One region of the Alcaligenes sp. SMD-FA genome, then DNA from elsewhere that is predicted to be linked to it. Evidence: riboswitches for the same ligand, from Rfam matches in the RefSeq annotation. Region 1 holds a riboswitch; the other holds the start of a gene.
What was found. Region 1 has a riboswitch for glycine ahead of OKX01_RS06410 (amino acid permease). Riboswitches for the same ligand answer to the same signal wherever they lie in the genome.
Positions count from the first base shown of each region.

Region 2: linked by a shared signal. The riboswitch ahead of OKX01_RS08205 (D-amino acid dehydrogenase) and the one ahead of OKX01_RS06410 (amino acid permease) in region 1 are both predicted to bind glycine.

Region 1 is NZ_CP110108.1:1,395,302-1,406,699, reverse strand. It holds gene OKX01_RS06450 (YeeE/YedE family protein) at 1-92, shown strand, start outside; gene OKX01_RS06445 (isochorismatase family protein) at 189-671, shown strand; gene OKX01_RS06440 (SLC13 family permease) at 970-2,331, shown strand; gene OKX01_RS06435 (hypothetical protein) at 2,468-3,115, shown strand; gene OKX01_RS06430 (PepSY-associated TM helix domain-containing protein) at 3,586-5,247, shown strand; gene OKX01_RS06425 (DUF3649 domain-containing protein) at 5,244-5,540, shown strand; gene OKX01_RS06420 (DUF3325 domain-containing protein) at 5,537-6,385, shown strand; gene aqpZ (aquaporin Z) at 6,909-7,607, shown strand; glycine riboswitch at 7,836-7,925, shown strand; gene OKX01_RS06410 (amino acid permease) at 8,304-9,710, shown strand; gene OKX01_RS06405 (mechanosensitive ion channel family protein) at 9,790-10,833, opposite strand; gene OKX01_RS06400 (TRAP transporter small permease subunit) at 10,980-11,398, shown strand, end outside.
Region 2 is NZ_CP110108.1:1,776,608-1,788,005, forward strand. It holds gene OKX01_RS08195 (VRR-NUC domain-containing protein) at 1-988, shown strand, start outside; partial or broken gene OKX01_RS08200 (ATP-dependent DNA helicase) at 1,786-3,162, shown strand; gene OKX01_RS08205 (D-amino acid dehydrogenase) at 3,107-4,468, opposite strand; glycine riboswitch at 4,602-4,689, opposite strand; gene nadB (L-aspartate oxidase) at 4,914-6,671, opposite strand; gene nadA (quinolinate synthase NadA) at 6,671-7,804, opposite strand; gene OKX01_RS08220 (NADP(H)-dependent aldo-keto reductase) at 8,014-9,060, opposite strand; gene OKX01_RS08225 (YkgJ family cysteine cluster protein) at 9,229-9,645, opposite strand; tRNA gene OKX01_RS08230 (tRNA-Val) at 10,106-10,182, shown strand; gene trhA (PAQR family membrane homeostasis protein TrhA) at 10,384-11,004, opposite strand; gene OKX01_RS08240 (YegP family protein) at 11,233-11,398, shown strand, end outside.

The DNA of each region.
Region 1 (11,398 bases):
GCGGCCTGTCCACCTTGTCGGCCACCTCCTTGCTGGCGGTGCTCGGCATTATCGTCGGCGCACGCCTGACCTGGACCCGCCCAACAGCCTGACTCCGTGTTTCAATAAGGGCTTGATTGACGGCCCTTCAGACTGCCCAGGCCACCTCCGTCTGGCATCGCTGATGCGCTCTTATTGAGACTCCCGCAATGCGACAGATCCTGCTTGTTGTCGATGTGCAAAGCTGCTTTTCGCCACCTCCGTGGCTAATTGAAGGCATTAACGCCCTGAGCACCCGCCTGCCTTGCGCAGCCTTGATTGAACTGCACGACGAGTCGCAAACGCCCTTTTCCAGCCAGTTGGGTTGGTGTCCGCCGCGCAGTGATCGTTGTCTGGTCGATGCCAAGCAAATCTTCATCAAACATGGCTACGCCCCTAGCCCGGCCGCGATGGAGTATTTACAGCAATGCCAGGCTGATCGCATTCTGGTCTGCGGCATTCAAACCGATACCTGCGTGCTGGCCGCAGGCTTTGCCTTGTTTGATGCGGGGCTGCACCCTACTCTGATTACGGATCTAACGGTCGGCTCGTCCCTGGATCGCTCCGGCGAGCTGGGTATCAAGCTGTGGAAACATCACTTCGGGCGCACAATTCACAGCAGCGAACTGTTGGCTGAACTGGGCCAGCCATAAACAGCTCGCTTTCACAGCATGCGCCTCTTCACACCCATCTGATCCCCCCTTCTGTCTACCCTAGCCACAACGCCCCTCACTCGATTCCCAACTCCTGTTGCCCCACTTCCTGAAAACCGCGCCTGCTCCGTGCAAGTACAAGAGCGTGCTAGATGAAAGCTCAACCACCGCGTCCCTGACTAATCATTACGTTTAGCGTAATCATTCAGCCATGGGCTTTATTGATAGCCCCATACCGCCACTGATAGGGTCGTTTCCAGAAACCTGCAAAAGGTTCACTTACAAGGAGACGAGACATATGCATTGGCTATCCATTGCCGTACTAGGAGGCATGTTCGTACTGGCGACCGCCCTACCCATCAATATGGGGCTGATTGCCTTTGTAGGCGCTTTTCTGGTGGGTACGCTAGTGGCGGGCATGGGCGCCAAGGAAATCATGGGCGGCTTTCCGGCTGACCTGTTTCTGACCCTGGCCGGTATTACCTATTTGTTCGCGCTGGCTCAAAACAATGGCACGATCAACTGGCTGGTCAGCATGGCTGTGCGAGCCGTGCGTGGCCGCATCGCCGCCATTCCCTGGATCATGTTTCTGATCACGGCCGCATTGACCGCTGTCGGTGCCGTCAGCCCAGCCGCCGTTGCCATCATTGCCCCGATTGCACTGGGCTTTGCTCGCCAGTACGGCATCAACCCGCTCTTGATGGGTTTGCTGGTGATTCATGGCGCCCAAGGGGGCGGCTTCTCCCCGATCAGTATTTATGGCGGCATCACCAACCGTGTGGTCAGCGCCGCCGGTTTGCCCTTGAATGAAATGGCCACCATGATGGCCAGCCTGGGCATCAACCTGGCCGTGTCCATTTTGCTGTTCGTGTGGATGGGTGGTTTGAAGCTGATGCGTCAGAAAGTGGACTTAAGTTCAGCAGACGTAAATGTTGCCCGCGTGGCCCATGGCTCGGGTGGTCCGCAAGTATTCGGCGATGCCGAAGCCGAAGCCTTGGGCGAAGAGCGCAAGACTGCCCGGAAAAGTCCCGATGCCCTGGTCGAAGCCGGCAATGGTGCCAGCGAGGCCCCGCACTGGTATCGCGTCTTGACCCTGGCAGGCCTGTTTATCCTGGCCGTTCTGACCTTGTTTTTCAAACAGGATATTGGCTTTACCTCGATCACCATCGGTCTGGTACTGACCTTGATGGCCCCCAATCTGCAAAAACGCGCGCTGGGCCAAGTGTCCTGGCCTGAAATCATGCTGATTGTGGGTGTCAGCACCTATGTGGGCGTGATCGAATCCATGGGCACGATTGATTTTGTCGGCCATCGCGTTGCCCAACTGACCTCTCCCTTGATGGCGGCCTTGCTGCTGCTTTTTGTGGGTGCGGTCGTGTCGGCTTTCGCCTCGTCCACCGCCGTGCTGGGTTCGCTGATTCCACTGGCCGTGCCCTTTTTGCAAGGCGATGGCGGCGTGGGTCCCGTGGGCTTTATTGCAGCCATGGCGGTATCCTCCACCATTGTGGACGTCAGCCCCTTCTCCACCAACGGCGCACTGGTACTGGCCAATGCTCAGGGAGTGTCGCGTGATGCCTTCTTCCGTCAGCTTTTACTGTACGGTGCTGCCGTCACGGTTATTGCCCCAGTCGTCGTCTGGCTGCTGTTTGTGGTGCTCTAAAAACACCTGAGCAAACAGAAAAGTACGGCGGGCCCCGATACCTTGGTAGCCGGGGCCTGTTTAATGGAAATTCTTACCGCAGCCATGGGCAGTTCAGGTATAAAGACTCGATCCATTTTCAAGCGAGCCGCACAACATGAGCCTGACAGCAGAATGTGACGACTACTTCAAACAAGTCGAACAAGGCCTGTATGCCGAGCGCTTCGATCAGGAAGTAAACTTGCTCCCCTTCGTTCAGGCCCAAGCCTTCAGCGAACAGTTCAGCGGCCACCCCACGCTGGACGCCCTGGGCGGTCTGATTCTGGACGATCCCGATACCAGCAGTCACCATGTCTGGGTCTGCGAATCCCCACTGGCCGGGCAGGTGTTTTACCTATCCCACGACGACGACAGCCGCATTGTATTCCCGTCTTTGTCAGCCTTTCTGACGGCAGCCCAACAGGCGCTGGAACGGTCTTGTTGCTTGAGTGAGCTGCATCCATCACACACACCCTTGTGTCCTGATCAAACGGGCTTGAGCAATTTCATCACCCATTTGTGCGGGAACGATGAACATGAAGAAATCGCTATCCCGCTCATTCCCAGCCTGGACTTGCAAGATTTTCCTTTGCTAAGAAGGCTGGCCAGCGCCGACAACTTCTTTTTAAGCGAAGTCTTGGCGCAGGAAATCAAAAAACGGCCTCGGGCCGATTTGCTGACCATTGCCGAACTATGCAGTGCCCATCCTCATCCGCAAGCTGCAAAAGCGGGGGTGGCCGCTTTACGTGCGGTTAAAGCGCTATAAGCCATAAGATTGGGTAGTAGGGGGGTTATGCCTGCAAAGCCTATTCCCGTCTGTCCCTCCCCGGCGGTCAGTCCTCAGCCTAAGGTACGTCAGCCTGGAGCCGACAAGGTTTACTCCCTTCCAAGTCCCACCAGCCCCCCCTCAACTGCGCCCTCCCCCCTATGGGAAACGCCAAAACAGCTATGGCGTCGCATTGATTTCTGAATAAAACCTTGAATCCTGGCAAATTCTCACACCGTAATGAGAATGATTGCTATTATTTTGCCGTTGTTTTAAGCCAGATGCCCTCTTTCCTTCTCTGTCACCCGCTTTTCGCGTCCTGAAAAACGCGGCTTGCGTGACGAGTGCAGCGTCCAAGAAGAGCGGATTCCATCCGTCACCCGCAGCGGCCAGGCAAGCACGGCTTTTCTCAGTTTTCCAGTTATCAATCCAGCACCCGGAGACGGTGCTGAAGTAGGAGGCGCGTCAGCGTGAAAGAGTCATTTCGCCAATGTATGGCATGGCTGCATACCTGGGTCGGTCTGGTAGTGGGCTGGATCCTGTTTTTCGTCTTCGTCACGGGCACGGCAGGCTATGTAGACGATGAAATCACCCGCTGGATGGAGCCCGAGCGTCCCTTGCCCATGCAAGTTCTACCTGAGCAATCCAGCCAGATGCTGAATCAGGCCCTGACGCAGCTACAAACACATGCCCCGCCAGACTCCAAAGCCTGGACCATTACCCTGCCGCATCAAGCCCTGAACCCACGTGCCACGCACGGGCTGTCCATTGCCTGGGAAGAAATGTCCCAACCCGGTCAGCGTGGCCGTCGCGGGGTCGAGGAACTGGACCCGGTCACCGGCCAGATTCAACCAGAAACAGAACCCCGCGCCACCGCTGGTGGCACGGGTCTGTATCGCATGCACTATGCGCTGCACTACATGCCGTACCCCGTCGCTATCTGGCTGGTCGGTATCTGCACCATGCTGATGCTGTTGGCCGTCATGACGGGCGTGGTGACACACAAAAAGATCTTTACCGACTTTTTCACCTTCAGACCCGGCAAGGGACAACGCTCCTGGCTGGACGCACACAATATCGTCAGCGTGATGTCCCTGCCCTTTTTCCTGATGATTACCTACACGGGCCTGATCTTTTTCATGTCCTTCTATATGCCGACCGGACGAGAGATCATGTATGGCGCAACAGAGGAAGGACGACAAGCTTACTTCCAGGATATTCGCCAGCAAAAACATGACTTCCTGCCCGTCAGCATGCCGCAGGCTCCGTTAAGCGCGATGATGCACAGCGCTGAACAAACCTGGGGCAAGAACAGCATTGCCTCGGTACACATTACGCATCCGGCAGATAGCCAAGCTTATGTAGAACTGCGCCGCACCGGCGTGACGGGCGTGTACTGGACCCGTGCCGAAACCCTGCGCTTTAACGCCATCGATGGCAGCGCCATGAAGCCGGACAACACGAGCAATATCACGGGGGACACACACCGCGTGCTGCTGGCCTTGCACGAAGGCGCATTTGCCGAATGGTGGTTGCGCTGGCTGTACTTTATTTCTGGTTTGCTGGGCTGCGCCGTTATTGGAACGGGCCTGGTGCTGTGGACCGTAAAACGCCGCACCCATCATCAAAAGCGCCTGTCCAAAGCCACCGCGCTGAGCGTATCCGAGCGCTTTGATGCGGCGGGCCTGCGTCTGGTGGAAATCCTGAATGCCGGAACCCTGGCAGGTTTGCCGCTAGGTCTGGCCGCCTACTTCTGGGCCAACCGCCTCTTGCCGGTCACTATGGCCGACCGCGCCGCCTGGGAATTTCATGCGCTGTTTCTGGTCTGGGGCTGGTCCTTCCTGTATGCCTGCTGGCGACCCTTGAAGCGCGCCTGGCTGGAACTGCTCTACCTGACAGCCGCCGCCTATGGCCTGATTCCCGTCCTGAACCTGCTGACGACCGACCGCCATCTGGGCGTTACCGTCACCCATGGCGACTGGGGGCTGGCAGGCTTTGACCTGAGCATGCTTGGCCTGGCCGCCATCTTTATCTATATCGCCGTAAAAATGAAACGCAAATGGCACATTGCCAGCCTGTCTAAAAAAACCGCAACCCCTGCCAACTTGCATACTGCGGGAGTGAACGGATGAGTGGACTGACTCCTCGTTACCGCCTGCAAGTGTTGTCGCGCATCGTGGCCGCCACGGTGGGTGGCTACGCCTTGGCAGACGCCGCCACCGTATTGCTGACCTTGCTCTGGCCTTTGCCCAGAGCCCAGGCTGTCCTGGCGGCCAATATGTTGAGCTTTGTCTGGTACACCATCGCCGTCATGTGGGTGTTCAGTACCAAAAGTGCCACTCGCGCCTGGTTGGGCATGGTGCTGCCTACCGCTTTGATCGCCTTGCTCTGCTTTCTGGTGATGCCGGAAGGAGGGCTGCCATGAGCAATACCAGCCTGTGGCTGAATCTGGCCGTATTTATCAGCAGTCTGGCGGGCTTTATCTGCCTGGCCTTGGCCAGCGATCGCCAGGGTGAATTTCTGCTGCATCGCGCGCCTCGCAAGCAGGAAAGGCGGATCTTTCGTTTAATCGGCTGGCCTTTTCTGGCCGTGGCTTGGCTCTTGTGCTGGCAAGGCTGGGGCTGGAGCATCGGCACGGTTGCCTGGCTGGGCTGGCTAACCATGGCCGGCGCCGGACTGACCTTTTACCTGCCCTGGTGGCCTTGGCAGGAAAAGAAACCTGTGCGGGCCAAACCTGCGCCAGTTGCGAAGGCAGCGCCTAAAGCGGCTGGAATAGGTAACACTGAATCGGCATCACGCATGTCTACACGTAGCCTGGTCTTGGCCAGCAGCCTTCTGGCCATCCCTGCTGCCTTCGTGATTTATCTGACGCAGCAAGGCCCGCAGCCTGTCTTTGGCAACAATGCCCTGCAAAGTCAGATTGGTCCGTGGTCGTTTGCACTGGCTGAAACGAATGACCAAGCCCCTATCAGCGGGCCCACCGGCGCACATCGCAAAGCGTTCCAGATTCGCTTTTGCCAAGCCTGCGACCCGCATATACGCCGCGCCTATCTGCAAGTCAGCAAGCCCGAGCCTATGCCTACACCCCGTCAGGCGTTTAACAGCACACGCTGGACACGATCGGTAGAAATTGCGATCCCGCCCAATAGTGAGGTTGAGCATCAACTATGGCTAACTGTAGAAGCCAAGAATGGAGAAATCTACCATCAGGCTTTTGATTTCCACCAGGTATCACCCGTGACAGCGGCTTTCATTGAGCAAATGCCGTAAGCGTGACCTAAACCGAAAGGGCCAAGCATCTTGGCCCTTTTTTTATTTCTACTCAATTCAGATTTTCCACTGATCCTCACTAGTCACTGCTTAAAAATCAAAACACATCAAGAAAACATAAAACCAATAAAGACGTCAGAATAAATACGTCCCAAAATCCGCCCCCTCAATTACTGAAAATCTAAACTCGTAAATAAAGCATCAAATAACTATTTATATAAACAACTTTCCCTGTTTCATCTTTATTTCGCACCCCTGATTTTTATATTTCATTCAAAGCAAATAAAAATTAGCCCACAAATTACTTATAACGCCATCCCAAAAAGCAGCAATTCTTCGCAATTCCAACAAAACCCTGCATCTGACACAAACTGCCACTTTAAACATATTCCTCACATTTACTATAAAAAAACACCACCCTCAACAAAGGAAAACTTTTGACAGTTGTTTTCCTTTCCTTCAGTGGGTGAACCGTGCTTATCGCTAGAATGCTGCCGTGTTACATCACTAACAGGGCCATATCATGGCTTTAATTAAACGATGCACCGCAGAAACGCTGGGCACTTTCTGGCTGGTCTTTGGGGGCTGCGGAAGTGCGATCTTTGCCGCTGCCTATCCTGAACTGGGAATTGGTTTTGCCGGAGTAGCCTTGGCCTTTGGCCTGACCTTGCTGACCATGTGCTATGCCATTGGCAATATCTCTGGTTGCCACATCAACCCGGCTGTCACGCTGGGGCTGGTCGCTGGCGGACGCTTCCCCGCTCGTGACGCTATTCCCTACATCCTTGCCCAAGTTATCGGCGGCCTGCTGGCCGGCGGCGTTCTGTACCTGATCGCCAGCGGCAAAGCCGGCTTTGATCCCGTGGCAGGCTTTGCCTCCAACGGCTTTGGCGAGCACTCGCCAGGCAATTACAGCCGCAACGCGGCCCTGATCGCAGAAATTGTGCTGACCGCCTTCTTCCTGTTCATCATCATGGGTGCGACTCACAAGCGTGGTCACGCTGGCCTGGCCGGTGTGGCGATTGGTCTGGCGCTGACCTTGATTCACCTGATCAGCATCCCCATCACCAACACCTCCGTGAACCCTGCCCGTTCCACCGGCGTGGCCTTTTTCCAAGGCACCTGGGCCATGGAACAGTTGTGGCTGTTCTGGGTGGCCCCCTTGATTGGTGGTGTGATCGGCGCCTTGGTGTATCGCTTTTTACATGCCAACGACGAGTAAGCAACACTGACATCGGCATGCAGAACTAAAGAGCCGCATCGTCTGGAGCAAGGCAACCAGCCCGATTCAAGACAATGCGGCTCTGTGCAAAGGACGCATCCTTGGTGACGTCACGGCAAAATGCCCAGCACAAACCTCGCCGATAAACAAGAACCATTCTCATCAATCACCTACAGGTTAACGATAGTAGTCATCGCTTTTTACCTGTCTATACAATAGCGACGTCAATAACGGTTCAGGTGAGAGTCTTCACCTTGATGAAGCGCCGACGGAGCAACGACCCCGGAATCTCTCAGGCAAAAGAATCTTGAACCCTTGACGTTCTGGAGAGAGGCACATCAGTGCCCACCGAAGGGGACCGTCGCCCGCCGATGGATAAGCTCTCAGGTAAACGGACAGAGGGGGTACAAAGGCCATATGGTCTTTGTCCACCTATTTGTCCGGAGCCTATTTATGAGCAGATAGTCAGGCGCCTTGTCTGACCGCCTGGCACACCACCCCTTTATTCCCATTTTTATTCGCACACAGGTCTGTTTTGACATTTCATGTCGTCAGAACAAGGAGGACTGCTGTGCGCTCCCTACTTTATGTAGATCGGCATCAAGAAAACCGTTCTTGAGGACGGGTTGTGCCCATTGTTTTCTCGCAGCACAGTCATAATTACGCATTTGAACGAAAAAAAACTAGGAGTACAGTGTGTCTCAGCAACATTCATCTGGACTGCAACGCTCGTTGAAAAACCGGCATCTGCAACTGATAGCAATTGGAGGCGCTATCGGTACCGGGCTATTTATGGGATCAGGCCGCACCATTAGTCTGGCCGGACCCTCGGTCTTGTTTACCTACATGATCATCGGCTTCTTTTTATTTTTTGTTATGCGGGCAATGGGAGAATTGCTCCTGCATAACCTGGAATACAAATCTTTTGTGGATTTTTCCGCCGATATTCTCGGGCCCACCATGGGCTACTTTCTAGGCTGGAGTTACTGGTTCTGCTGGGTAGTTATTGGCATTGCCGATATTGTCGCCATTACCGGCTATACCCAATTCTGGTGGCCGGACATTCCACTGTGGCTACCCGGTCTGGCTTGTATTGCCTTTTTGCTGATCTTTAACCTGCTGTCGGCCAAATTGTTTGGCGAGCTCGAGTTCTGGTTTGCCCTGGTCAAGATCATTGCCATCGTGGCACTGATTGGTGTGGGCGCGTACCTGCTGTTTACCGGCTTTGTGGGCCCAACCGGCGAAAAAGCCAGCCTGACCCATTTATGGGATCGCGGCGGGATGTTCCCCAATGGTTTGAATGGTTTCTTTGCCGCTTTCCAGATCGCCATCTTTGCTTTTGTGGGTATCGAACTGGTGGGTACCGCCTCGGCTGAAACGGCTGACCCTGCCAAGAACCTGCCCAAAGCCATCAACAAGATTCCGGTTCGCGTGATTGTGTTTTACGTGTTGGCCCTGACCGCCATCATGACCGTCACCCCTTGGGATATTGTCGCGCCCAACAAGAGTCCGTTTGTAAATATGTTCTTGCTGATTGGCGTAGGTGCAGCAGCGGCCATCATTAACTTTGTGGTGCTGACCTCGGCCCTGTCGTCCGCCAATAGCGGCATGTTCTCCACGGGCCGCATGTTGTACGGTCTGTCCAAGAACAAGCTGGCTCCCGAAGCCTTCAGCCAACTGTCGCGTAACGGTACTCCCCGCAATGGTCTGATCTATTCGTGCGCCCTTTTGCTGTCCAGCCTGTTCCTGCTATACGCAGAAGGCGATGTGATGCGTGTGTTCACAATTGTGACCACCGTGGCCAGCATCTGCTTTATCTTTGTCTGGGCCGTGATCCTGATCACCTACCTGAAGTACCGCCGGGTTCGTCCTGAGGCACACGCTGCATCAAGCTACAAAATGCCCTTTGCCATTCCCATGTGCTATCTGACTCTGCTGTTCTTTGCCTTTGCGCTGTACCTGTTCAGCCAGGAAGAAGAAACCCTGATCGGCCTGATTGCCACACCTTTCTGGTTCCTGGCTCTGCTTATTTGCCTGCCTTTCTACAAGAAACGCATGAAACAAGATCTGGCCCTGAGTCTGGCGACGCAAAGCGTACGCTAAACCAAGCAGGACACAGCACAGTGCGCCCCCGCACTGTGCTGCCGCCACCGGGACTGGCCGTACTGCTGGACCTGTGTGTTTACTCGGTCCGGGCTGCCCCTTCTGGCTCGCCCCCCTTCGCCACATACAAAGTCTGACTGGGGAAGGCAAAATCGGCACCGTGCTGCTGCACAATATCAATAATCTTCAAATACACATCCTGCTGAATGCCCAACCACTCGGCCCACTGAGTTGTTTTGGTAAAGCAATACACCATGATGTTCAGTGATGAGTCTGCAAAGGCATTGAAATAGACCAGCGTCGTCTGTGTCTGATCAATATCAGGGTGTTGAGCCAGCATCTGGCCAATATCATCCACAATACCGCGCAGCTTGCCGGCATCCTCATACCGTAACCCCACCTCGGTATTGATCCGCCGGTTCGTCATGCGCCCCGGGTTTTCCACACTGATGGAAGAAAACAAGGAGTTGGGCACATAAAGCGGCCGTTTATCAAACGTCATGATCTTGGTCAGGCGCCAACCAATCTCAACCACCGTCCCTTCAATATTGCGATCAGGCGAACGTATCCAGTCGCCAATCTTGAACTGACGATCAAAGTACAACATGGCACCGGAGAAGACATTGCTCAAAATATCCTTGCCTGCCATACCGATCGCAATGCCGCCGATACCGCCAAAGGCCAACAGTCCGGACATACTTAATCCGAAGTGCTCGCCAAAAAACAGCAACATGAGAACAAATGCGCCGAACTTCAACACCCGTGCAATCAGGCGTGCCGAGGTCGGATCCCGCCCTTTGCTAAGCTGCGTTTTCTCCAGACGGTTGATCAACAGCGACAACGTATGCATCAACACCGCCGCTGCCGTCAGCACAGCCACAAAATCGACCATGCGCGGTGTCACCAACGTGACGTGGTAATCGGCAATAGCCATGTTTACGTACTGGCGGGCAACCGCAATGGCGCCGTACAACAAGCCCAACTGCACGATTTGCGCGATGACATTGTGCGACCACTTGCGCCGACGATGTCTCATAAAAGCCAGAATAAATGCCGCCAGCAAGCAGGCCAGAAAGATCCCCATACCTGTCAGGTATTTGATCAACAAGGTGTGATCCTGCACTTTTCCTCCAATTGCGCCGTCCTTGGCCAAGCGATTATAACGAGTTAGGTTTACGTAAGGGTAAACCCACGTTGTGACAGGGCTTGCCTTGCTCATAGACTAAACCGTCAGTCTGAAACAATAACAATTCGCGCCAAAGGAAAACGATGGTTTTAAAGGCTATTGACTCACTCAATGAATTCATCGGCAAAATCCTCTCATTTATCGCCATTATTTTTGCCACCATTATTATTTATGAAGTGTTCATGCGATATGTGCTCAATCAGCCTACCCGATGGACATTTGATGCCACCAAACAGCTCTACGGTTTTTACTTTTTGATGTTGGGCGCCTATGCCCTCAAGCATCAATCTCATGTCCGCGTTGACCTGCTGATCCAAAAGTTTTCCCCTACCGCTCGCAAATGGACCGAGCTTGCGGGCTACCTCATTTTCTTCTTCCCCTTCGCCTGGGTATTTCTGACTCGCAGCTATGAGTTTGCCATGCGTTCTTTGGCCCAAGGTGAAACGACCTACGGCGCCGTTCAACTGCCCGTTTACCCACTGAAGATTTCCATGGTGGTGGC
Region 2 (11,398 bases), 380 kb from region 1:
CCCCGATCTTTGGATACAGCGCTTTGCCGCCGTTCAAGCAGTTGAGACTGACAGCGACTGGCTGCAACGACGTAAGGCAAAAACCCTGTTCCAGCTAGGCCAGCAAGCCGAACGTCAACATTGGTGGGCCTTAGCCGAACAAGCGTATTTGCAGACAAGCTGGCCGGGAGCCCGTTACCGCCAATTGCGGGTATTGGAGCATCAGGAGAATCATCAAGGTGCCTGGCCCTTGTTTTGTCAGGCGTGGAACCAGCCCGAAAATGAAAGCGAAACCCAGAAGTTGCTGCGTATGTTGCCTCGCATGCGTCGCAAACTGGCGGTAGACGCTCCGCCCAGCTCGCCTTCCAATAAACCCGCAAGCCGCACACAACGCAGTGATCTGGTTTTGTTCGATGACGGCAATCGGGTCGAATCGCAGGTGCTGGCTCATTGGGACAGCCCCTTGGCACCTGTGTTTTACGTAGAAAATGCCTTGTTCCCGGCCTTATTGGGCTTGTTGAGCTGGGAGGCTATTTTTGCTCCCTTGCCTGGTGCGTTTTTCCACCCCTATCAAGCTTGTCCAGCCGATTGGGGTAACCCGGACTTTGTATCGCGCAGGCAAAATTTGTTTGAGCAGTCTTTGAGTGTGCTGGACGGCGCAGACTATAAAACCGTGATCTGGCAACGCTGGCAGGAAAAGCGTGGCATACAGTGCCCCTTGCTGATCTGGCCTGCCTTGGATGAAACCTTGATCGAGCAGGCCTTGCATTGCATCCCCGCCCAGCACTTACAACTGGTGTTCAAGCGTATCTTGCAGGATTGGCGGGACAACCGTTCCGGCTTGCCGGATTTGGTGCGCTTCATGCCTGCCCAGCAAAGCTATGAATTGATTGAGGTAAAAGGTCCCGGAGACCGCTTGCAGGACAACCAGCGGCGTTGGCTTAGTTATTTCGAGCAGCACGCCATCCCTGCGCGTGTCTGCTATGTGACTCGGCCTGAATCACTATGAAAGCCTGGACGGTCGGCGTACGCGCCTTATGTGAATTTACCGCCCGCAGCGGGGATCTGGACCTGCGCTTTACACCTGCGGCCACGGCGCAAGAAGGTATTCTGGGCCACCAGCAGTTAAAGTTGCGTCGCCCCGAGCACTATGAAGCCGAAGTGCCGCTGTCCTATGAGATGGAAGGGCTAGTGGTGCGTGGTCGAGCCGATGGGTTTGATCCTGTCAGCAATTGCCTGGAAGAGCTGAAAACCTATCGAGGTGCTTTTGATGCCATTCCCGAGCACCATAGACGCCTGCACCAGGCGCAAGCCAAAGTCTATGCGGCCATGCTTTGCCAGGCGCGCGATTTGCCGGGAATGACTGTCAGCGTGGTGTATTACCACGTGGACAAGCACAAAGAAACCAGTGTCTCTGAATACCTGGAGCGCGCGGATCTGTGGGCCTTTTTTGAGCAGCAATGCCGCTTGTATCTTGAGTGGGGGCGGCAGGAGCAAAAGCATCGGCTGGCGCGTGATCAAGCTTGTACTGCTTTGCAATTTCCCTTTGATCAGTTTCGTGCGGGTCAGCGGCAACTGGCCGTAGCCGCGTTCCGGGCTCAGCGCGATGCACAGTGCCTGTTAGCCCAAGCGCCAACCGGTATCGGCAAAACCTTGGCAGTCGTATTTCCCGGCCTGAAAGCCATGCCGGAGGCGGGACTGGATAAGCTCTTTTATCTGACGGCTAAAAATTCGGGTCGGCAAATGGCCTTGGACGCCTTGCAGCGTTTAAACCCAGAAGGTGAGGGCGCGTGGCGGGTGCTGGAAATGGTGGCCCGCGACAAGCAGTGCCCCAATCCGGATAAAGCCTGCCATGGCCAATCCTGCCCCCTGGCTGAAGGCTTTTACGACCGGCTTCCTGCGGCCCGTCAGCAAGCTCTGGAGCAACCCATGCTAACTAGCCAGCGCTTGCAAGAAGTGGCTAGCAAACACCAGGTCTGCCCCTATTACTTGAGCCAGGAAATGCTGCGTTGGGCGGACGCCATTGTGGGCGACTACAACTATTTTTTCGACACACATGCGGTGCTGTATAGCCAGACTCTGGTTCAGCAATGGCGCAGCGCTGTTCTGGTGGACGAAGCACACAACTTGGTAGAACGCGCCCGTTCCATGTATTCCGCGTCCTTCTCGCAAGCGCAGTTGCGCATGGCGCGTAAAGCCGCGCCTTCGGCCTTGAAGCGTCATTTCACGCCATTGACTCGCTTGATGGAGGATTTGATACCCGAGGAAGGGGGCGATCAATGGGGGCTGGAAAAAATCCCGGAGGATCTGCTTGAACAGTGCGACTATCTGGCAGCCCGCTTAGGGGCCTATGTGGCTGAGAATCCCATGCCGCAAGACAGCCCCTTGCTGCAGTTTTATTTTGAGCTGCTGTACTTTGTTGACTTGGCCGGGCAGTTCGGCTCGCATTCCTTATTCGATATTTTGGCGCAGCGTGATGGTGTGCTCCTGAACCTGCGCAATATTGTGCCTGCTCCGTTTCTGGCTGAACGCTATGGCGACGCGCACGGTGTGGTGCTGTTCTCCGGCACCATGAATCCCTCACAGTTTTATCGTGATGTCTTGGGTTTGCCGCCAAGTACAGCTGAGTTGAACGTGGCATCGCCGTATCGGGCCGAGCAGCTACGGGTACGCCAATATGCCGGTCTGTCTACGCGCTATGCTGACCGGGCCCAGAGCCTGGGCGGGGTCTGCGACATTGTCGGGCAGGCCTACCAGGAGCAGCCGGGCAACTATCTTTTGTTCTTGAGCAGTTTTGACTATCTGGAGCAAGTTAGCCAGGCCTTGCAGGAGCGCTGGCCGGATATGCCGCTTTGGCATCAGCAGCCGGGCATGAGCGATCTGCAAAGAACGCAGTTTCTGGACCGCTTTACGCTGGACGGAAAGGGAGTAGGTTTGGCAGTGCTGGGAGGGGCGTTTTCAGAAGGGGTAGATTTACCCGGTAAACGCTTGATCGGTGCTTTTATTGCCACCCTGGGTTTGCCGCAATTCAACCCGGCCAATGAGTCTGTGCGGCAAGTCATGGCCCGGCTCTTTGGGGAGCGGCGGGCCTATGACTATACCTATCTGTATCCGGGACTACGCAAGATTACACAGGCCGCGGGTCGTGTGATTCGCGATGAACAGGATCAAGGTTTTGTGTATCTGCTGGACGAGCGCTATGGGCAGCGGCGGGTGCAGCAGTTGCTGCCGGACTGGTGGCAAATTGAGCAGGTGCGGACTGACGCTCGTTCTGCGCAATGACCTCGGTAATGATCTGCGCGGTGGCCGCTGACAGCGTCCAGCCCAGGTGACCGTGGCCAGTGTTGTAGTACACGCCCGGGCGGCTGCCTGCTTTTACGCGCGGCATCATGTCCGGCATCATGGGACGCAAACCAGCCCACGGTACAACACGATCGGTCGCGGCATCGTGGAAGTTGCGGCGGGTCCAGTTGGTCAGCGGGGCGATACGGTCGGCGCGAATGTCCTTGTTGGCACCGTTGTATTCCGCCGTACCGGCCACGCGCAGACGATCTTTGCCCAGGCGGCTGGTCACAATCTTGGCTTCTTCGTCCAGCAAGCTGACCCAAGGGGCGGCATGTTGGGCTTCGGGCGTATCCAGATACACCGAAATCGAATAGCCTTTGACGGGGTAGATATTGATGTAGTCGCCCAGCATATGGGCCAAGTGACGGCTGCCTACGCCAGCGCACACCACCAAGGAATCGACAGACAGCGTATGGGTGTGGGCTTCAGCGCCTTCACCGGTACGCAGCTGGATACGGTGTGGTGGGCCACAATCAATACCCAGAACTTCTGTATCTTGCAGGAACTTCACGCCGCGCTTGGCGCAGGCATCGGCCAGACCGCGTGTGTATTTGTGAATATCGCCCGTGGCGTCCGAAGGCGTAAAGAAACCGCCGTAATAGGTGCCTTGCAAGGCAGGTTCAATCTGGTGGATTTCCTCGTTGGTAACGGTTCGGCGCTCCAGACCGCCTTTTTGCAGCAGTTGGCTGACTTTCTTGCCAGACTCAAAGCCGCCGGGGGTGTGGTAAATGTGCAGAATACCGCGCTGTTCCAGGTCGAAATCAATGTTTTCGTCCTTGGCCCATTGGTACAGATTCTCGCGGGCGGTAATGGCCAGCTTGACGGTGTCTATGGTGTTGCGCTCGTAACCGGAAATCGCGCCTACAAACTGCGCCATCCAGCTGTATTTGTGCCAGCTTGGCTTGGGGTTGAACAGCAGCGGGGCGTCTTTGCGCATCATCCACTTCAAGCCCTTGAGTATGGTGCTGCGGCTGTTCCAGACCTCGGCATTGCACGCGGACAACTGCCCGCCGTTGGCAAACGAGGTTTCCATGGCGGGGTAGCGCAGGCGGTCGATAACGGTAACTTGATAGCCTTTCAGGCTGAGGGCGTAGGCGGTGGTGATTCCGGAAATACCGGCGCCAATGACGGCAATATGCGACATAACAGGCTCCTGACAGGTGAATTACCACCGAGTAGTGGCAATACCCCATCTGTCCTGTGACCTGAGAGTTTATCCAACCGATGTTTCAGGCTGGGCTCCTTCGGTGGGCGTCATGCGCCGCTCTCCAGAGTGTCGGGCTGGTACGATCCTTTTGCCTGAGAGATTCCGGGGTGGTTGCTCCGTCGGCGCCTGACTGAACAGGTCTCTTTCATACCGCCTGTAGTGACGCAACTACAGTAGCTGTGCTTACAAAAGTTTGCAATCAGGGTAAACCGGGAGCTGCATGCAGCGCTTGGGGGATTTCTATGGATAGATGCAATTGTTGGCTAAGCCCGGAAAATTGTTGAGACTGCCGGTCCTTGATACCGAGTTATTACTTACTTTTTCGCTTAATGTGGGCCCGACATGTCGTTGATTCCCGACCGGTGCTTGTTTCTTTATGGACTTAGTCCAGGCGGTAATGCGCACCCAGACTGCGTGGTCGATCCAGGGCGGCCCGGGTAAGCAGCCAGGCGGTGTCCAGTTGCAGGCTGAGGGTCCGTTGATCCAGGCTGGGGGGCAGAAGGCTAATTTGTCCGTGCCAATGGTCCAGGGTGTGCAAGGCCTGGATCAGTCCCTGGTGATTGCGTAGCAAGCCGACATGCTCTTGCATCAAGTTGCGCAAGGCGGGCAGAGAAGGGGGATTGTTGGTGGATGAGCTGTGGTTTTTATGGCTGCCGTTGCCGTTGCCGTTGCTATAGCTATTGTTTCCGTCATATTGGCAAGCTTTGTCGTTGTTGGCGATGATTGCGTTTTCCACTGCATCAGCTGCCGTGGCTGTCATAAGGGAAGGTCGTGGATTCGAGTGCGAACTAGAGTTCAAACTTAAACCCCAATTGGGGCCGATACTAGCCTGTGAACTGGAACTGGAACTGGAACTTGGATTTGAGTTTGTGTATGAACATGAACTTGAAATCGAACTTGTAGTTGCAGCATCTGTCTCCGGGACCAAAGCTGAACGCTGGGTCCTCTTGCTTCTAGCAATCGCCTCGGCAGCCGCCCGCCCCATGACGACGCACTCCAGCAAGGAGTTGCTGGCCAAGCGATTTGCTCCATGTAAACCTGTGCAGGCTACTTCCCCCACGGCATATAGACCAGGCACCGTCGTGCGGCCTGACATGTCTGTTTGAATTCCCCCGCAACTGTAGTGCGCGGCAGGCGCAACCGGCACCCAGTCCCGACGTAAGTCCAGGCCCCGGCATAAACCTTCTTCCAGGGCTTTGGGGAAATGCTGCTGTAAGGTATCCGCACCAAGATGGCGTACATCCAGCCAGACATGGCTACTGCCTTCTTGCCGCATATGTGCGGCAATAGCACGCGACACAATATCGCGTGGAGCCAGCTCCGCTCTGGCGTCGTAATCCGGCATAAAGCGGCGGCCTTGCTTGTCCAGTAAATGGCCACCCTCACCACGTAAGGCCTCAGTCAGCAAAAAGGTCGGACCCTCTGCATGCAGGCAGGTCGGATGAAACTGCACAAACTCCAGATCCCGTATGGCAGCACCTACGCGCCAGGCCAAGGCAACCCCTTCGCCCAAGGCGCTATCGGGATTGGTGCTGTGCGCATACAGGCTGCCCAGCCCGCCTGTTGCCAGCACGACATGGTCCGCCAAAATGGTTTCGTAGCGGTGGGTGTGTTTGTCGTAGATATCCACGCCAGCCACTGCGCCTTGTTCGTTGCGGCGCAGAGTCAATGCCAGACAGTCTGTACGCTGCTGAACATGAGGGGCTTTAGCCAATTGAGGAGCCAAAGCCTGCATGATGGCGTAGCCGCTGGCATCGGCCGCATGCACGATGCGCCGCCGACTGTGCCCACCCTCACGGGTCAGATGCAATTGGCCATCTTCGGTTCTGTCCAGAGGCACCTGCCTTTCCAGTAGCCAATGCACTGCATCTGGCGCGGCTTGCAAAATCCCGCGTACTGCCTCCTTATCCGAGTGCCGAGCGCCGGCTTCCAGTGTGTCTTCAATGTGTTGTTCCAGGCTGTCTTGGGCACTGAGCACAGCCGCCAGACCGCCCAAGGCCATCGGGCTGGCCCCGCAAGGAACGGGGGCGCTGCTGAGTAAAGTGACATGCATCGAGGAAGGCAAGGACAGGGCCAGACTGGTGCCTGCCAGCCCCGCACCGATGATCAGCACCTGCGTCTGTGTTGGGCCTGACTGCATTAAGCGGCTCCTACATGTTGGAATTGCTGGCTGTGCTCGGCCAAGTCCGCACTGACGCGTAAATTGCTTTGCTGAGCAGCCGCAAAATCCATCATGCGTTGCAAGGAGCGTCGTGCGCCCTCACGTAGATCCGGGGCCACTTGAATGCCAGGGCCTGGTTGACTGAGACGTTGACGCAAAGCCTCCAGACTGTTCAACGCCATCCAGGGGCAATAGGCACAGCTTTTGCAGGTGGCACTCTCGCCCGCAGTTGGTGCTGCCAGAAAGGTTTTGCCCGGCGCCTGCTGGCGCATGGCATGCAAGATTCCTTGATCGGTGGCGACGATAAAGGTGTCGGCAGGATGATTGATGGCAGCGCGCAGTAGCTGCGTTGTCGAGCCAACCACATCCGCCAACGCAACCACTGAAGCGGGTGATTCGGGATGAACCAGAACCTGGGCATCGGGGTGCTCACTCATCAAAGCCTTCAAACCATCGGCCTTGAATTCGTCATGCACCAGGCAGGAGCCTTGCCAGAGCAGCATATCTGCGCCGGTTTGTTTTTGGATATAGGAGCCCAAATGACGATCCGGTGCCCACAGAATCTTTTTCCCTTGAGCGTGTAAATGCCGCACGATGTCCAGGGCGATGGAGGACGTCACAACCCAATCCGCCTGTGCTTTGACGGCTGCGCTGGTATTGGCATACACCACCACTTCCCGGTCTGGATGCGCAGCACAAAACTGCTTGAAATCCTCGGGGGCGCAACCCAGATCCAGCGAGCACGTCGCCTCGTCATGTACAGCCCGCACGCGTTTTTCAGGACTCAAAATCTTGGCCGATTCGGCCATGAAGCCCACGCCGGCCACCAACACCGTGCTGGCCGTATGCTCCTGCCCAAAGCGCGCCATCTCCAGGGAGTCACCCACGCAGCCGCCAGTCTCCAAGGCTAGATCCTGAATATCGGGGTCTGTGTAGTAGTGAGCGACCAGCACGGCGTCTTGCTCCTTCAACTGCTTGGCCAAAGCTTGTTTCAACGTGGCCTTATCGCTTTGCAGGTTGAATTTGGAAGGGACTTCATGCCAGGTAATCTGACGGCTCAAAGCATCCTGAGAGTCCGGCTGACAGACATCAATGGGATAGCGCTGTATCATGTTTGTCCTTGATGCTCATTTTGAGCATAAATGGATGAAAAAATGGGAAATGGGAATTTCTGAACGGGAAGTCGTATGTCTCTCTTGTTATGCTTTTTTTGAGCATAAATAAAAAATCAGCATTGTGCAAGCGCAAGCACGGAACAGAGGAATAAAAAAGAGGGGTGCCCTGCTTTGGGTTTATGTGCCCAAAGCAGGGGGAGATCCTGTTAAGGCGCGGGATTCGGTGTGTGGTGATGAATCGCGTTGATCTTGGCGATCAGCTCATCGTTCAGTTGAACATCCGCACTGGCGATGTTCTCGCGCAGTTGTTCCAGTGTGGTCGCACCGATCAGATTGCTGCTGGTAAAGGCTTGCTGATTCACCCAGGCCAGGGCCAATTGAGTGGGCGTCAAACCGTATTCGCGAGCCAGCTCGTTGTAGGCCAGCGCGGCTTCACGGGCACGCGGTGCATCGTAGCGGGTAAAGCGGTTGTACAAGGTCAAACGTCCTTTTTCGGGGCGAGCGCCGTTGTCATATTTACCCGTCAACACTCCCATCGCCAATGGCGAATACGCCAGCAGACCTAGACCTTCATAACGGCAGAATTCGGACAGACCTTCTTCAAACACGCGGTTCAGCAAGTTGTAGGGGTTCTGGATGGTGGCAATCAAAGGCAGGGAGCGCGAGCGAGACAACTCCAGAAAGCGTGAGACACCCCAAGGCGTTTCATTGGACACACCGATGTGACGCACCTTGCCTTGACGCACAAACTCGTCCAGTACCGAGAGGGTCTCTTCGATAGGGATGGTGTCTTCTTCTTTCCACGGGTAGCTACGCTGTCCAAACGTCACCGTACTGCGATCTGGCCAGTGCAATTGATACAGGTCCAGATAGTCTGTTTGCAACCGACGCAGGCTGTCATGCAGGGCTTGTTCCAGATTCTTGCGATCCAGGCTGGTGCCGCCATTGCGGATATGACCAGGGCGCTTGGGGTCACGTTGGGGACCGGCAATTTTGCTGGCCAGAACAATGTCCTTGCGGCGGCCGGTTTTAGCCAGCCAGGTGCCGATATATTGCTCGGTCAAACCTTGCGTGGCCGCCATGGGGGGAACAGGGTACATCTCGGCGGTATCCACCAGATTCACACCCAGTTCCAGGGCAAGATCCAGTTGAGCGTGCGCATCGGCCTCGCTGTTCTGTTCCCCGTACGTCATGGTGCCCAAACCAATCAGGCTGACGTCCAGGTCTGTATTGCCCAGCTTGCGGTATTTCATTTACTTCGACTCCCGAAAGCGCAGGGCCGGGCGGCCCTACAAACCGTGCATGGTAGCGTATTTAGCCTGCTTGCCGGTGTGCTGATTGAACTGATTCTTTATAAAAAAACCATCGCAAGTTATTTACGATGGTTTTGCGTTGAGGCATTACTGTAGTACTGAGCGATTTCAGGCCGCCTCATCATGCTCCGGCAAAGCAGGTGGAGCAGGCAAAGGACGACTAGGCAGCAAAGGTAGGCCGTGCTTGCTGCGCAAACGCTGGCAATCCACATTGGGGCTGCCATCCAGCTCCCAGATTTGGTAGTCACGACAGGGGGTGGGGCGATCCGGATAAATAGCGCAATGAATCCCAGGCTGGCCCAACGTTCCGCGCAAGGCGATACAACGACCTTCACCTTGCTCGGTTCCCTTCATGCAGGCGCGTAATGGACCAACCTGGGTGGTCAACTCGACCGGCACCGTACCGCCCGTTTCACCGCTTAGTTCACCGCTGTAAAAAGAGACCCGAAAATGTGAACAGCACACGCCGCAGCTTAAACAGGGGTTTTCATCAAAAATCTCGTCATTGGGAGGCGTATAAAGCACCGTCTCCAGTGTGGTTTCCTGAACGCCAGGTAAATCCAGCAGTTGAGTCGGGGTAGGCGGGAGAGAAGAGCAAGTCATGTGCGTAGGTGTCCCGTAGCGGCCGCAGATCCGTTTCAGACGAGATCGATGATCTGCAGGCGTAAAGCAATTATTTTATTTTTGCCCGAAGAACTTGGATAGAAAAATCGTGTGGTGATGGGCTAGCTTGATGCTGGCTGGAGACAGATTGTGTGTATCCATATGTTTCATTGCTCTGCCTAGCCAGGCGGGGCGTGAGTTTCTGAAAATCTGCTTGTTTTTTTGTTTAATACTTATAAAACAAAGGATTGCACGATTTCTTTGGCCTGAGGAGCTAATTTTGCAGAGAGTCCATAAAAAAAAGATCATCTTTTTTATAGAAAAACACGAAATAGTGTTGACAGCCCCATAGGGAAGATCTATTATTTCATTTCTTCACCGCAGGCGGTTAGCTCAGTTGGTTAGAGCGCTACGTTGACATCGTAGAGGTCGCTGGTTCGAATCCAGTACTGCCTACCAGAATACATACACACAGCTCCAAGCTGTGCCAAGAAAAGCCCCAAAAATCAATGCTTTGGGGCTTTTTTGTTGCCCAGCGTTCCAAGCTGCGCCAAGGTATTTTGGGGGCATGAATCGGGGCATGGCTATTTGGGATGCTTTCTCCTGCTGTTCATCCAGATAGTCCGTCCCCCATTGTTTCAGCGATCTTTGTACTTCACCTTACGTCACGACATACTGGGAGATCGCAAAAAAATGCGCTGCGCTGCCAGCCAGCACGAATAGATGCCAGATACCGTGCCAATGACGAAAACGTTCGTCAAACACAAAGAAAACAATTCCAGCGGTATAAATTGCGCCACCTGCTGCCAACCAGGAAAAGCCTTGCGAGCCTAAATTGGAAGCCAACGGCCCTAACGCCAATAATACAATCCATCCCATAACGGCATAAATCACCAGCGACAATACGCGCGCGGGCGAACGGGGGCGGATATCTTGAACAATGCCAATGACTGCCAAGCCCCAAACCACACCAAACAGACTCCATCCCCAAGGCCCTCGCAGCGTTACTAGGCAAAAGGGCGTATAGCTGCCAGCAATCAGCAAGTAGATGGAAAAATGATCCATCTTCCGGAATACGTTCTTGGCTCGTCCCTTGAAGCAGTGGTACAGGGTGGAGATCAGGTAAAGCAGGATAAGCGTGGCGCCATAGATGGCCGTGCTGGTGATGCGCCAGGGATCACCAGTAAAACTGGCCATGACGAGCAACCAGGATACGCCGCCCACAGCCAGGACAGCACCGATCAGGTGTGTCCAGGCGTTGAATCGTTCACCGTGATACATGATTTTCTCTTCTCTCCAAATAGGTGGTAGGCAGATTGTAAGACTGTCGCCGTAAGGGGAAAGCGTAGTGGATAAATCAGGGTTTCGCATTGGTGTGTGTCAAGTCCGGGCCTAGGTACATGGCCTAGCGTACCGAGACGGTCAGGTAAACCCCAATTTCTGCTGAACCCGCCCGGCTCTAGGATGGGAGCAGCGCGACGTGCGTTCTTATTTCAGGGAGGGGGCATCATGAAATTTGTGCTTTATAAAGACAAAGGCGGTGAATGGCGGTGGCGATTCAAGGCGGCAAATGGAAATATTATTTGTGTCAGTTCGGAAGGCTATACCAGCAAGCAGAGCGCACAAAACAGCATTGAGTCTGTGAAGAAAGGGATACCCGATGCTCCAGTGGTCG